3 regions of the Paenibacillus sp. GM2FR genome follow, and region 2 is predicted to be linked to each of the others. Evidence: predicted binding sites of a transcription regulator. Region 2 holds the regulator's gene; each other region holds the start of a gene.
What was found. The regulator Rex, encoded in region 2, represses fermentation and respiration genes when NADH is low (regulators of the CRP and FNR family bind a similar motif). The targets are predictions, from matches to a motif close to TTGTGAAATATTTCACAA.
Positions count from the first base shown of each region.

Region 1 (5,083 bases), on a different contig from region 2:
GGCGTTTCTACCAGGTTACCGTAAATGACTTGACTACATGAAGGTTGAGAATCCCACCCCCCCGCCCAGCTTCGCATAATGATGGAAGCCGGGCTGGAAGATCACCTTGATTGGAATCCGGCAGGTTTTAACGGCTGAGGTGATGTGCAGACTGATAGCATACATTGCTGATGCACAGGGCTTCTCTTCCTCTATGGATATAGTACAGGCACCCCGGGCAGATACGCTGCCCGGGGTGTTTGGCGTGTTATAGAGCGGATCGATTTTGTATTTTTACCGGTTCATTATAAGAAAAACGTCTATCGACGCACTTTCACAGATGACAGACCGCGATTAGATGAAGTTTTTATTGCGATATCAGGAAGTTACAGGCTTCGAAGTTTATACGTTCTGATATCTATAAGAAAAACGTCTATCGACGCACTTTCACAGATGACAGACCGCGATTAGATGAAGTTTTTATTGCGATATCAGGAAGTTACGAGCTTCGAAGTTTATACGTTCTGATATCTAAAAAAAGGGGAGCGTGCATTCATCATGAGTTCAATTAAAAGACAGAAACGATACGAGGTCAGCCGGCAGCTGGGGAAGGTTGCGTTAGGACAAGAGCCAGCCGATCTGGTTATCAAAAACGGCACGCTGGTCAATGTGTTTACGGGTGAGCTTCAGGAACGGGTAGACGTGGCGATGGCGTACGGGCGCATCGCTTATATCGGCAACGCCGATCATACGATCGGGAAAGGGACGCAGGTGATCGAAGCGAATGGCCGGTTTATCTCGCCTGGTCTGCTCGACGGTCATATGCATGTGGAGAGCACGATGCTCACCGTGACCGAGTTTGCCAAGGCGGCTATCGTTAGCGGAACGACCGGGGTTTATATGGATCCCCATGAGATCGCCAACGTATTCGGCATGGAGGGCGTGCGCTGGATGCACGAGGAAGGGCAGCAGCTGCCGATGAAGGTGTTCACCACCATTCCTTCCTGCGTACCGGCGACGTTTGATCTGGAGGATGCCGGTGCGCAGCTGGGCGTAGCCGACATCGAGGAAGGGCTGACCTGGCCTGGCGTCGCCGGGCTTGGCGAAGTGATGAACTTCCCGGGCGTCGTGTACGGCGATCCGACCATGAGCGGGGAGATTGAAGCTACGCTGCGTGCAGGCAAGACCGTAACAGGGCATTTTCCGGCCGAGGATGACCGGATGCTGCAGGCATATATGGCAACCGGCGTAAGCTCCGACCATGAGACGGTAACGAGAGAACAGGCCCTGGAGAAGGTCCGTCTCGGCATGCACCTGATGATCCGCGAGGGTTCGGCTTGGCAGGATGTAAAGGAAGTTGTTAAGGTCATAACGGAAGATAAGGTGCGAACAGACAATATTTCTCTGGTTACGGATGATGTGTATCCACAGACGCTGCTGAGGCTCGGTCACATGAACCATGTGGTCCGCCGCGCTATAGAAGAGGGCGTGGACCCGGTTACGGCGATCCAGCTGGGAACGATCAACGTGGCTCGTTATTTCGGCATGGACATGGAGCTGGGCAGCATTTCACCTGGCAAAACGGCGGATATTTTGCTGATTGATGATCTGTTGAGCATGGTACCTTCAGTCGTGATCACGGATGGCGAAGTGGTTGCAGAGAACGGCCGGCTCGTGAAGGAGTTCCCGGTATATCAATACCCGGAAAAAGCCTTTCAATCGGTTCGGCTGCAGCGTTCGCTTACCGCTGATGACTTTCTGCAGCGCAGCAAGTTCGATGCGACGCGTACGGAAGTGAATGTGGTGCGCGTCATCGAGAACAGTGCCCGTACCGCCAAAATGACCGCGGTGCTCTCTGTGGAGCAAGGCGTCATCCAGCCGGACCTGAATCAAGATGTGGTTCAGCTGGCATGCATCGAGCGCCACAGCGCAACCGGGCAAATCTCGCTCGGTTTTGCGAACGGCTTCGGACTCAAGACCGGCGCGGTTGCTTCCACGGTTGCGCACGACAGCCACAATCTGCTCGTGATGGGCACGAATGCCGAGGATATGGCACTCGCGGCGAATGAGCTGGCGGCGTGCGGAGGCGGCATGATCGTGGTACGGGACGGCAAGGTGCTGGCGAAGGTGGCGATGCCGATTGCCGGTTTGCTGGCGGACCGTCCGGTTGAGATCGTAGCGGAGGAAGTCGCTGCTTTGGAGGAAGCTTGGAAGGAGCTTGGATGCTACATCCATGCACCGTTCATGACCTTCTCGCTCATTGCGCTGCCGGTGATTCCGGAAATCCGCATTACCAACCGCGGGATCGCGGACGTAACGGAATTCAAGCTCATCGAGACCGAGATTGGCCCGGTTCAATAAGGTTGCAGACATACCGAAGCAGGTTGGCCTGATGGCGAACCTGCTTTTTTGTATTGTAAATACAACGTTTTGACCGCCGGCAGAGGCAGCGAGCCGTTTCCCTTTTTTCGATGCTCAGTTTTACCGTTGTTCACTTAGTGATTTTCGTCACAAATTTATAACTTTTCGCCCCGGTTTCAGTCCTGATATTGTGATGTTTATCACAATCCTTTGCATCGCGGTCTGCGACAATACAAAAAGAATCAAATTTGAAGTGATCACGTGAGCTAAAGGAAGGGGTATCTGATATGGATCCGGTTATGCTGGCGCGAATTCAATTCGCATCGACAACCATTTTTCACTTTATTTTCGTACCGTTGTCCATCGGATTGGCGTTTCTGATTGCCATCATGGAGACGATGTATGTTGTCAAAGGCCAGGAAGTCTACAAGAAAATGGCCAAGTTCTGGGGAAAGCTGTTCCTGATTAACTTTGCGGTCGGGGTTGTGACTGGGATTCTGCAGGAATTCCAGTTCGGCATGAACTGGTCGGATTACTCGCGCTTTGTCGGGGACGTGTTTGGCGCACCGCTTGCGATCGAAGCTCTGCTGGCATTTTTCCTTGAGTCGACGTTTATTGGGCTGTGGATATTCGGGTGGGACCGGTTATCGAAGAAGGTCCATCTGCTCAGCATCTGGCTGGTGTCCTTCGGCACCCTGATGTCCGCCTTCTGGATTCTGGCAGCTAATTCGTTTATGCAGCGTCCCGTCGGGTTCGAGATGAACAATGGGCGGGCGGAGATGAACGATTTCTTCGCACTGATTACGAACGGTCAGCTGCTGGTGGAGTTCCCGCACACGATCTTCGGAGCTTTGGCAACCGGGGCGTTCCTTGTAGCAGGTGTGAGTGCCTACAAGCTGATGAAGAAGCAGGATTTGGATTTCTTTAAAAAATCATTTCACATCGCCATTGTGATTGGCCTCATTACCTCCATTCTGGTTGCGGTATTCGGTCACCAGCAGGCGCAGTATCTGGTGGATACGCAGCCGATGAAGATGGCCGCTGCGGAGAGCCTGTGGGAAACGAGTGACGATCCTGCGCCTTGGACGGTCATTGCAGCCATCGATCCAAATAAGCAGGAGAACACGATGGAGTTCAAAATCCCGTATTTGCTCAGCTTTTTGTCCTACAGCAAATTTTCCGGCGAAGTCATCGGAATGAAAGAGCTGCAAGCGCAATATGAGCAGGAATATGGCCCTGGAGACTATATCCCGCCGGTCCGTACCACGTTCTGGAGCTTCCGGATTATGGTGGCCGCAGGCAGCATCATGATTCTGCTGGGATTGTACGGAGCATGGCTGATGCTGCGCAAAAAGGTCGAGAAGGCTGGCAAATGGTTCCTCAGACTGATGCTGTTCGGTATTTCGCTGCCGTTCATCGCCAACACGTCGGGGTGGATTATGACGGAGATCGGACGACAGCCGTGGACGGTATTCGGGCTGATCACTACGGAGAACAGTGTTTCACCGAACGTGAGCGCAGGCTCGATTCTGTTCTCGCTCATCATGTTTACCGCCATTTATGCGGTGCTGGCAGCCGTCATGGCGTATCTGTTCATCAAAGTCATTAAGAAAGGACCGTATGCGGCGGAGGAAGACGACCACCACGCAAGCGATCCGTTTAATAAGGAGGGCTACAATGCTGTCTCTTAACGAACTGTGGTTTGTGCTTGTTGCCGTATTGTTTATCGGGTTCTTCTTCTTGGAGGGCTTCGACTTTGGGGTCGGGATGTCCACGCAGCTGCTGGCCAAAAATGATACCCAGCGCCGGGTGCTGATCAACTCGATCGGCCCGTTCTGGGATGCCAACGAGGTCTGGCTGTTGACGGCGGGCGGCGCCATGTTCGCCGCCTTCCCGAACTGGTATGCCACGCTGTTCAGCGGGTTCTACATTCCGCTTGTCTTTCTTCTGCTGGCCTTGATCGGCCGCGGGGTGGCCTTTGAATTCCGCGGCAAGGTGGGCGATGTCCGCTGGAAACGGGTGTGGGACGGTGCGATCTTCACCGGCAGCGTGCTTCCGCCATTCCTGCTCGGCGTTGTTTTTGCCTGCCTGATTCAGGGGCTCCCCATTAACGAAGAGATGCAGCTGCATGCCGGATTGTTCGATGTTGTGAATGGCTATACTGTTGTTGGCGGACTGACGATGGTGATGCTCTGCCTGCTGCATGGCTTGATGTTCACAACACTGCGCACGATGGGGGATCTTCAAGAACGCGCGCGCCGTATGGCCCGGAGACTCCTGCTTCCCGTAGCGGCCCTGTTCGTGGCTTTTGGTGTGATGACGTATTTCATGACCGATATCTTCGAGAAGCGTGGCGTGGTGTTAACCGTGCTGCTGGTGCTGGCTCTGCTCGCATTCCTGCTGGGCGGATATTTCATGAATATCAAGCGGGACGGCTGGGCTTTCGGGATGACCGGGGCGGTTATCGCCTTGCTGGTAACGTCCGTGTTCGTGGGTTTGTTCCCGCGCGTGATGGTCAGCTCCATCCATGCTGCATTTGATCTGACTATTTATAATGCGGCCTCCGGACCGTATTCCCTCAAGATTATGACGATTGTGGCGGTAACGCTGCTGCCATTCGTATTAGGCTATCAAATTTGGAGTTACTTCGTTTTCCACAAACGGGTACATGAGAAGGAGCATCTGGAGTACTGATGGGAAAAGACCTGCTGGGATACAAAGGCGCCAAGACGGTATTCTTCCT
Region 1 is NZ_MKZM01000011.1:266,758-271,840, reverse strand. It holds purine riboswitch at 1-56, shown strand, start outside; gene PAEVO_RS34760 (hypothetical protein) at 34-165, opposite strand; gene ade (adenine deaminase) at 538-2,340, shown strand; gene PAEVO_RS29545 (cytochrome ubiquinol oxidase subunit I) at 2,628-4,031, shown strand; gene cydB (cytochrome d ubiquinol oxidase subunit II) at 4,018-5,034, shown strand; gene cydD (thiol reductant ABC exporter subunit CydD) at 5,034-5,083, shown strand, end outside.
Region 1: a site for Rex is predicted at 2,529-2,546, ahead of PAEVO_RS29545 (cytochrome ubiquinol oxidase subunit I). Genes of this name have one in related genera too.

Region 2 (5,083 bases):
CACCGATTTATAGGTCTTTCCGGACGAAACCAATTGGCCATGCTGCTTGGCGGCAGCAATCGCCATTCTTTCTTCATTCCAAGTGTCTTTCATAACATATGAATAATAGAGCTGTAAACCAAGCAGTAACAGCAGCACGCCGGATACACTAAGCAAGATCCACTTCGTTTTTTTCTTCAAATCCGTCTTCCTCGCTCCCCTTGATTATTTCCTAGAGGGTTGTAAGACGCTCAAAGGCACGCTGCGCTTCCCGCCGGATACGTTCCTCATCGAGAGTAAGGCTCGCGCCATTCTTCACGACCTGCTTACCGTCAACCCATACATGCTCAACATCCTTCGCACTGGCGGAGTAGATAGCATGAGAAATATAATCCGTCTTCGGAAGGAAGTGCGCCTGATCCGTGTTCAGTGCGATCATATCTGCCTTCATTCCTACCGCAAGCGTACCGATATCCGCAAGGAAAGCTGACTTGGCACCATACTCTGTACCCATCCGAAGCGCTTCGGATGCAGGAATCGCGGTTGGATCCCCGCTTACTCCTTTATGGATCAGTGCCGCCAGGCGCATCTCTTCAAACATATCCAGATTATTATTGCTCGCAGGTCCATCGGTACCCAAAGACACGGTGACCCCGGCTTTCAGTAGTGCAGGCACGCGAGCGATGCCGCTGGCAAGCTTCAGATTGCTGCCTGGATTATGCGACACCATCACTTGATGCTTAGCCAGGATTTCGATTTCTTCATCGGTCAGATGGACGGCATGCGCAAGCAGCGTTGGACGGGAAAACATGCCAAGCTTCTCCAAATGGGCAACAGGGCGGAGTCCGTAATCATTTACATTCTGAGCGACTTCCGTTTCCGTTTCGGACATATGCGTATGCAAAGGCAGATTCAGATCATGGGATGCCTGAACGAATTTCTCGATGAAATCCGGCGGGCATGTGTAAGGTGCATGCGGCGAGATCATCGCCGTAATTCTTCCATCCGCCTTGCCATGCCAGTCTTTCGCGAATGCAACCGCCTCATCCAGCTTCTGCTGCTGCACCTCAGGCGGACATAATCCGATGACACCGCGTGTCAGTACGCCGCGCATTCCTGAGTCCTGCACAACCTTTGCAACCTGATCCATATGATCATACATATCCACAAACGTCGTGGTTCCGCCTTTGATCATCTCAAGCACGGAGAGTGAGGTTCCCCAGTACACATCGTCGGCCGTGAATTTGGCTTCCATCGGCCACATTTTTTCCTGAAGCCATACCTGCAGTGCCAGATCGTCGCCATAACCGCGGAGAAGCGACATCGCCGCATGTCCGTGCGTGTTCACCAATCCAGGCAGGAAAAACAGATGGGTTCCGTCGATAATTTCTGTTCCCTCTTGGACGGTTGGCTCTTCTTCACCCAGGTAGGTTATCCGGTCATTCTCCACAACCATATATCCGCGTAGCACGGACCTTCCTTTCTCTAGTACCGCAAACGTTCCGTTTTTAACCATCCACTTCGTTGTCGTCATGTGCTGTATCCTCCTTACCGTTATCCAAATAATAGGCCAAACTTTGCAAATCCGTAGTAAAATCAGCCGTATGAATCCGGATATGGGATGGAGCTTTCAGGATGGTCGGCGCAAAATTCAGAATAGCCTCGATGCCTGCGGCGATAAGCTGATTCGCTACATTTTGCGCTTCAAAATCCGGAACGGTGATAATCCCGATACGAATGCCGTACTCATGAACCGTCTTCTCCAGTTCCTCCATCGGCTGTACAACCAAATTGTTTATTTTCATACCAACTTTGGGAGAATACGAATCGAAAACCGCCACAATCTTCATATTGTCCTTCAGAAATGCATTGTAATTTGATAATGCATGTCCAAGATTACCGGCCCCAATCAATGCGACATTGATCTTCTGGTCCAGCTTTAGAATCTGGCGAATTTTCTCGATCAGATAAGATACGTCATATCCGATCCCTTTCCGTCCAAAATCACCGAAATACGCTAGGTCCTTACGAATTTGAGCAGGATTGAGGTCCAGTTTTTGTCCCAGTTCCTGGGAGGAAACCGTGGAGACCTCCCTTTTCTGAAGCTCATTCAAATAGCGCAAGTATACAGGTAATCTGCGGACCACGGCTTCCGAAATTTTTTCCGATTTCATGCATGCTCCCCCTAATAATAGGTTAATAACTACATTTCAATGTGATCGTTCATGGTTTCACTTTATTCAGCTTGGTTCTCTACGCCTGCCTCTTCCTGCAGCCATTCCGAAATTCGGGGAACAATCCCCTCGGTCGGCATGTGCTCCATCTTTGGTCCCGGCAAGGAATATAGGAAATATTTTCCGTAATAGGATTCAATGACCCGGGTATCGTAGACGATGACAATCCCCTTGTCTTGCGCTGTCCGTACCAGTCGGCCAAATCCCTGTTTGAAGCGAATGACGGCTTGCGGAACCGAAAGCTTCATGAAGGGGTTCTTCTTCTGCTGCTGCAGCAATTCGCTCTTGGCTTCAACCAAAGGGTGATTCGGCGGCTGGAACGGCAGCCGGACGATCGCAAGGCAAGTGAGCGCCTCACCGGGTATGTCAACCCCTTCCCAGAAGGAGCTGGTACCCAGCAGAACCGAGGCGCTGCTATCCTGGAATCTCCGGATTAACTTGGTACGGCTGGTTCCATCCATCCCTTGTCCCAGTACCGTAATATCGCTGGATGCCAGCGCCTCCTTCAAGGGCTCATGCACCTGACGCAGCATCCGGTACGAGGTGAACAGGACAAGCATACGTCCATGCGTAGCGATTGCCGTATCGGCCAATGATTGCACTAGTGTATTCACAAAGAGTGCATCCCCGACCGAGCCCTTCACGCTCGGAAAATCGCGCGGCACGACAAGGAGAGCCTGCTCCCTGTAATTAAACGGGGACGGCAGCAGAACCGTGTTCAGGTTGCCGCTATCTGCCGCTTCCTGTAGACCCAAATTCTCGATCATGAACTGGAACGATTTGTCCACCGACAAGGTCGCCGACGTCAGGATCACGCTTTGTTTCTTGTCAAAAAACAATTCCTTCAAGTGGGTGCTTACATCGACAGGCACCGCATAAAGCTGCAGCGATTTCCCGCGGAAATTGCCGTTAGCCTCCATCCAGTATACCGTGCCTTCATCATTCAGAGCCATGAAGGACCTCAGGTCCTCGCGGTGTGCGGCCAGGTCCTTAAACAGACCCGATAGGTCTGTTAACAGACTGTCGGCACTGTAATCGTCGAGATCTTCCTTCATTTCGGCGATCAGCTTGTCACCCTTGCGTACGACATCGCCCAGTATCACATGGATTTGATGTTCCAGCTCGGCAAGCGAATCCCAATCCTTCGGCTTCTTAAGAGGCGATAAGCGAAGCGAGAATTGACCGGCGTCTCCTGGAGATGCATCTCCGCGTTCCGGAAGCAGTCCGAACAATTGATCGCTGAGTCGATCCCAATTCTCTTTTACGGTGATCAGATCCGGATAAATCCGATCTATGATGGAAGACCACTCGACAGCCTTCTCATGGGATGAAACTTGCAGCAGCTGGCGAAGAGCCGGGAGCTGACCGCTGCGGTTGTCTTTGTACATACGGGTTAGCGTATGGACAACCGAAAAATATTTCATCTGCAAGCCAAGGTGCTTGCCGGCGACATCCTCCAGATGATGCGCTTCGTCGATGACGAGACGCTCATAACTCGGAAGCAGCTGGTGATTCGCTTTTACGTCGGTGAACAGCTTCGAATGGTTCGTAATGACAACATCCGCGATGCCCGCTTCATGCTTGGCTCTGTGATAGTAGCATTTGCGGAACCATGGGCAGGCACGCCCAAGGCAGGAATCCGAATCGCTGGAGATGGTCTCCCAGAAATCCCCCCCGCGGCCGCCAAGGTTCAGCTCCTCATCATCCCCGTTCTCCGTCTGGGTCAGCCAGACCAGCATCTGCGCCGCGGTGATCACATCTTCCTTCGGTGAATGAAAATCTCTTCTATTTATTTTATGTTCAAATTTTCTCAAACACAAATAATGGCCTCTTCCCTTGAAAATAGCCGCTTTAAACGGAAAAGGAACAACCTGGGTGAGCAGGGGAATATCCCGGTCACGCAGCTGTTCTTGAAGGTTGATCGTATGCGTGCTCACCATAACCTTCTGTTCCTGCTTCACGCTTTGATAAATCGACGGCAGCAAATACCCGAGGGATTTGCCTGTTCCCGTGCCGGCCTCGATTAATAAATGTTTATTGTTATCGAGTGCCTGCATCACTTCCTGGAACATCATGTCCTGGGCATCCCTGCTCTCGTAATGAGGCAGCGTTTCCTTCAGGCGTTCACGTACATCATTCATGTATTGCTCGAAGCTTACATCGGCCAAGGGATTGGGCTCCGTCTCATCCCTGACGGGCGCAATATCGTTCCAATCGTCAACTGCCAGGGCGAATTGACGATAGTACGTATGGGTGTCTCCGGCTTGTACAGCCTGGAGTTCCCTGTCAGCACGGATGCCGTCAAAGAACCAGGCCAAGTCGCTGTCCTCGTCCGCAAACAGGTCGCTTAACCGCTGTACGGTAAGAAGAGGAAGCTCATCGATCTCCTCCAGGCATTTCAGCAGCGCATAGGCTGTGGCAAGCGCATCGCTGTCCGCCTGATGCGGACGGTCATGCTCCAGGCCGAAATGAGAGGACACCATCCCGAGCTGATAAGAAGGCAGCGAGGGAAAACATATTTTTAAGAAGTGCATCGTATCTAGAATTCGGCCGCTGAACGGTAAATAGCCGCAGCGATCGAGTGCATTTTGCAAAAAGTTAAAATCAAAAGCGACATTATGCCCAACCAATACGACATCGTTGAGCATGGGCACTAGTTCCATCATCATTTCTTCCAATGAAGGAGCATTCGCTACATCACTGTCGGAAATGCCGGTCAAACCGGTAATAAAAGGAGGGATCGGAATCCCGGGATTGACATAGGTGCCGTATACGCGGGAGATGCTTCGATCCTCTTCGATGATGGCCAGTCCAACCTGAATGATCTCATCTGCTGACTGGTTGCCCGTGGTTTCAAAATCCAATACGGC
Region 2 is NZ_MKZM01000008.1:783,257-788,339, reverse strand. It holds gene PAEVO_RS03860 (cell wall elongation regulator TseB-like domain-containing protein) at 1-180, opposite strand, end outside; gene PAEVO_RS03855 (amidohydrolase) at 212-1,513, opposite strand; gene PAEVO_RS03850 (redox-sensing transcriptional repressor Rex) at 1,488-2,153, opposite strand; gene dinG (ATP-dependent DNA helicase DinG) at 2,216-5,083, opposite strand, start outside.

Region 3 (5,083 bases), 160 kb from region 2:
ACCTGGATCAGGCGGTGAACGACTTGATTTTGTCCAAAACCTTTGATAACGGCATGATCTGCGCTTCGGAGCAGGCTGTCATTATCGAGGAGCCTATATATCATACAGCGAAGAAAAAAATGATCGCCAGCGGCTGTTATTTCGTCAACAAGGAAGAACTGGCGAAGCTGACTGCGCATGCGATGGTATCGGAGAAATGTGCAGTCAATCCATCCATCGTCGGAAAGCCGGCCGCTAAAATTGCCGAGGCATGCGGTTTCGAGGTGCCGGAAAGCACCAAGATCCTGGTCGCCGAGCTGGAAGGGGTCGGTCCGGCTTATCCGTTGTCCGCCGAGAAGCTGAGTCCGGTTCTGGCCTGCTATAAAGTAAAGGACGCCGAGGAAGGCATAAGACGCGCAGAAGAGATGGTTGCTTTTGGCGGCATGGGTCACTCGTCGGTGATACACTCGCACAATGAGGACATCATCATGAAATTCTCGGATCGGATGAAAACCTGCCGCATCCTGGTGAACCAGCCTTCTTCGCAAGGCGGCATCGGCGATATCTACAACACGAACCTGCCATCGCTGACGCTGGGCTGCGGTTCGTATGGACGTAATTCCACTTCGTCGAACGTGACGGCTGTCAATCTAATCAACGTGAAAAGGGTGAACCGCAGAACCGTGAATATGCAGTGGTTTAAAGTGCCGGACAAAATTTACTTTGAAAAAGGTTCCACGCAGTATCTTGCGAAAATGCCGGAAATCACCCGTGTCGCTATCGTTACCGACCCCATGATGGTGAAGCTGGGCTATGTGGAGCGGGTAGAGCACTATCTGCGTCAACGCAGAGTGCCGGTAGCCATCGAAGTCTTCTCGGAGGTCGAGCCGGATCCTTCGACAACGACCGTAGAACGCGGAACGGAGATGCTTGCCAGGTTCCAGCCGGACTGTATCATCGCCCTCGGCGGCGGATCGCCAATGGATGCAGCCAAAGCCATGTGGCTGTTCTATGAATATCCGGATACGGACTTTAACAATCTGAAGCAAAAATTCATGGATATCCGCAAACGGGTCTATAAATATCCGAAGCTTGGACGGAAGGCGAAGTTCGTTGCCATTCCAACAACGTCGGGAACGGGCTCGGAAGTGACTTCGTTTGCCGTCATCACGGACAAAGGGCTGGGAAATACCAAATACCCGCTGGCTGACTATGAGCTGACACCGGATGTGGCGATAATCGATCCGGAATTTGTGTACACCTTGCCTAAAACGGCGGTAGCCGATACCGGAATGGACGTTCTGACACATGCCATTGAAGCCTACGTATCGGTGATGGCCAGCGATTATACGGATGGGCTTGCCATCAAGGCCATACAGCTGGTGTTCCAGTATCTTGAGCAGTCGGCGCTTACCGGTGACAAGCTCGCCCGCGAGAAAATGCATAATGCTTCGACGCTTGCCGGCATGGCTTTTGCGAATGCGTTCCTGGGCATCAACCACAGTCTTGCACATAAGTGGGGCGGCCAGTATCACACGGCACACGGACGCACTAATGCTATCCTGATGCCTCACGTCATCCGTTACAACGCCAAGAAGCCAACGAAATTCGCGGCATGGCCTAAATACACCCATTTTGTAGCTGATGAGAGATATGCTGAAATCGCACGGATTCTGGGGCTGCCTGCAAGAACGACGGAAGAGGGCGTAAACAGTTTGATTGCCGCGATCCGGGAGCTGAACAGCAAGCTCGGTATCGAGGAGTCGTTCCAGCAGCTTGGCATCGATCCTAAAGATTTCGAGAAAAATGTTGAGCATTTGGCGGATCGGGCTTTTGAAGACCAGTGCACAACGAGCAATCCGAAGCTGCCGCTGGTGACAGAGCTCGCAGAAGTTTACCGCAATGCATTCTACGGCCGGTTCTGAATAGGATAGGTATTGAAACGCCGATCATGAAGATCTGTGAAGGTTTTGAGGTAAGGTATGCGAGACCAGGACCAGAGTGATAAAAATCACGGGAAAAGTTAAGTTTGTGATTATTATCACAGATACAAGAGATCAACAGGACTACAATAAAGGTGTAGAAGGAAGCTGAATCTCAGATCTTTGATATAGAAGCTTGAAGGCACAAGGCGGGGTAGTTGCATCATTGGTCGTGAAAATAATCACATTTAAAGATCTGAGATAGATCAAGGTGTGGCCCCGCCTGTCCTTGCAAGCCCCAGCAAATCTAGGAGGGATTCGATATGTCGGTGATTGAAAAAGAAGCAGGCTGGAAAGGTTTTAAATCAGGTAAATGGACCAAGCGAATTGACGTTAATGATTTTATTGCAGAGAACATTACTCCCTATTATGGCTCTGATGAATTTTTGGCAGGACCCACGGATAACACCAAAGCACTGTGGGATATCGTATCGGATTTAACCATAAGGGAACGGGACAACGGCGGGGTTCTGGACGTGGATGTCCATACACCTTCAACCATCACCTCCCATCAACCTGGCTATTTGGATAAGGATAAAGAACAGATTGTCGGCGTTCAGACCGATGAGCCGTTCAAGCGCTCGATTCAACCTTTTGGCGGGATCCGGATGATGATTGATGCGTGCAACGCATACGGCTTTGAAATGCCGCAGGCCGTTGTGGACATCTTTAACGGCATCCGCAAAACGCATAATCAAGGCGTGTTTGACGCCTATACTCCTGAGATGAGAGCAGCGCGCAAGGCCGGGATTATTACGGGACTTCCTGATGCGTACGGTCGCGGACGTATCATCGGTGACTATCGCAGAATATCGTTATACGGTGTAGATGCACTGATTCAGGACAAATTGAGAGAACTCGCCGAGCTTGAAGTGGATGCCATGGATGAGCCGGTTATCCGTTTGCGCGAAGAATTGTCTGAACAAATGCGGGCACTCAAGGAACTGAAGGAAATGGCGGGTATGCACGGTTTTGACATTTCCAAGCCTGCGAATACGGCGAAGGAAGCATTCCAGTGGTTGTATTTCGGTTATTTGGCTGCGATCAAGGAACAGAATGGCGCTGCGATGTCGCTTGGCCGGGTATCTTCTTTCCTTGATATTTATATTCAGCGGGATCTGGCTGAAGGCAAGCTGACGGAAGAGACAGCCCAGGAATTGGTCGACCATTTCGTTATGAAACTTCGGATCGTGAAATTCCTGCGTACGCCGGATTATAACGAGCTGTTCAGCGGGGATCCGACGTGGGTGACGGAATCCATCGGCGGGATGTCGGTAAACGGTGAGACGAGGGTGACCAAGAACAGCTTCCGTTTCCTGCACACCCTGTACAATTTGGGACCTGCTCCGGAACCGAACTTGACGGTGCTGTGGTCGGAGAAGCTGCCGGAAGCCTTCAAAAAATACTGTTCGAAGGTTTCGATCGAAACCAGTTCGATTCAATACGAGAATGATGATCTCATGCGTCCGATCTACGGAGACGATTACGGCATCGCCTGCTGTGTATCCGCCATGCGCATCGGGAAGCAGATGCAGTTCTTCGGAGCCAGAGCGAACCTTGCCAAAGCGCTGCTGTATGCGATCAACGGCGGTAAGGATGAGAAATCCGGCGCCCAGGTTGGACCGGAATATCCGGCCATCACCGCCGAGGTTCTGAGTTATGATGAAGTCATGAAGCGATTCAAGCCGATGATGGAATGGCTCGCGAAGCTCTATATGAATACACTCAACGTTATCCATTACATGCATGACAAATACAGCTATGAACGGATTGAGATGGCGCTTCACGACCGGGATATCCTGCGCACGATGGCATGCGGCATCGCAGGCCTGTCCGTAGCAGCGGATTCACTGAGCGCGATTAAATATGCGAAGGTGAAGCCGGTACGCAACGAGCAAGGGATTGCGGTGGATTTTGAAATCGAAGGCGAGTTCCCTTGCTACGGCAACAACGATGATCGCGTGGATAGCATCGCCGTTGAGTTGGTCGAAGCCTTCATGAGCATGATTCGCAAGCACAAGGCTTACCGTGATGCCATGCCGACCCAATCGGTGCTCACGATTACGTCGAACGTCGTATACGGCAAGAAGACAGGAACCACGCCGGATGGACGTAAGGCAGGCGAGCCGTTTGCTCCGGGCGCGAATCCGATGCACGGACGCGATAAGAAGGGAGCTCTCGCTTCGCTGACCTCCGTGGCCAAGCTGCCTTATGAGGACAGCCTCGACGGCATCTCGAATACGTTCTCGATCGTGCCCAAAGCACTTGGTAAAGAGAGTGATATCCGTGTGAACAACCTGGTTTCGATGCTGGACGGTTATTTTGGCAGCAAAGCGCACCATCTGAACGTCAACGTATTTGACCGGGAGCAGCTGATCGATGCGATGGAGCATCCGGAGAATTATCCGCAGTTAACGATCCGGGTATCCGGATATGCGGTCAACTTCGTCAAACTGACGCGCGAACAGCAGCTCGATGTCATCAACCGTACGTTCCACGGATCGATGTAAGAATGGAAGACAACCATAGCGGATACAGAAAGGATGACGCACCATGCTAAAAGGTCATGTACACTCCATAGAAACGTTCGGAACGGTGGACGGTCCGGGTATCCGCTTTGTGCTCTTCATGCAGGGCTGCCTCTTGAAGTGTCAATACTGCCATAATCCGGATACCTGGGGACTGCATGAAGGACGCGAGATGACGGTGGAGGACGTGCTGGCTGAGATTGAACCTTATCTGAGCTACTACCGTTCATCGGGCGGCGGATTAACCGTCTCCGGCGGTGAGCCGACATTGCAGTATCCTTTTGTCACAGAGCTGTTCAAGGAAGTAAAGCGCCGCTGGAATTTGCATACAACGCTGGACAGCAACGGCTATAATGAACCGGAGAAAATATCGGAATTGTTGGAGTTTACCGACTTGGTGCTGCTTGATCTGAAGCATATCAACGACGAGAAGCATATTAAGCTTACCGGGAAGTCCAATGAAAGGACGTTAAAGACCGCCCGCTGGCTGTCTGACCATGATCGGAACATGTGGGTCCGGCACGTCTATGTGCCGGGCATCCATGATAGCGAGGACGACTTGATTGCACTCGGTCAATTCATCCGGACGCTGCA
Region 3 is NZ_MKZM01000008.1:619,708-624,790, forward strand. It holds gene adhE (bifunctional acetaldehyde-CoA/alcohol dehydrogenase) at 1-1,904, shown strand, start outside; gene pflB (formate C-acetyltransferase) at 2,225-4,471, shown strand; gene pflA (pyruvate formate-lyase-activating protein) at 4,515-5,083, shown strand, end outside.
Region 3: a site for Rex is predicted at 2,132-2,149, ahead of pflB (formate C-acetyltransferase). Genes of this name have one in related genera too.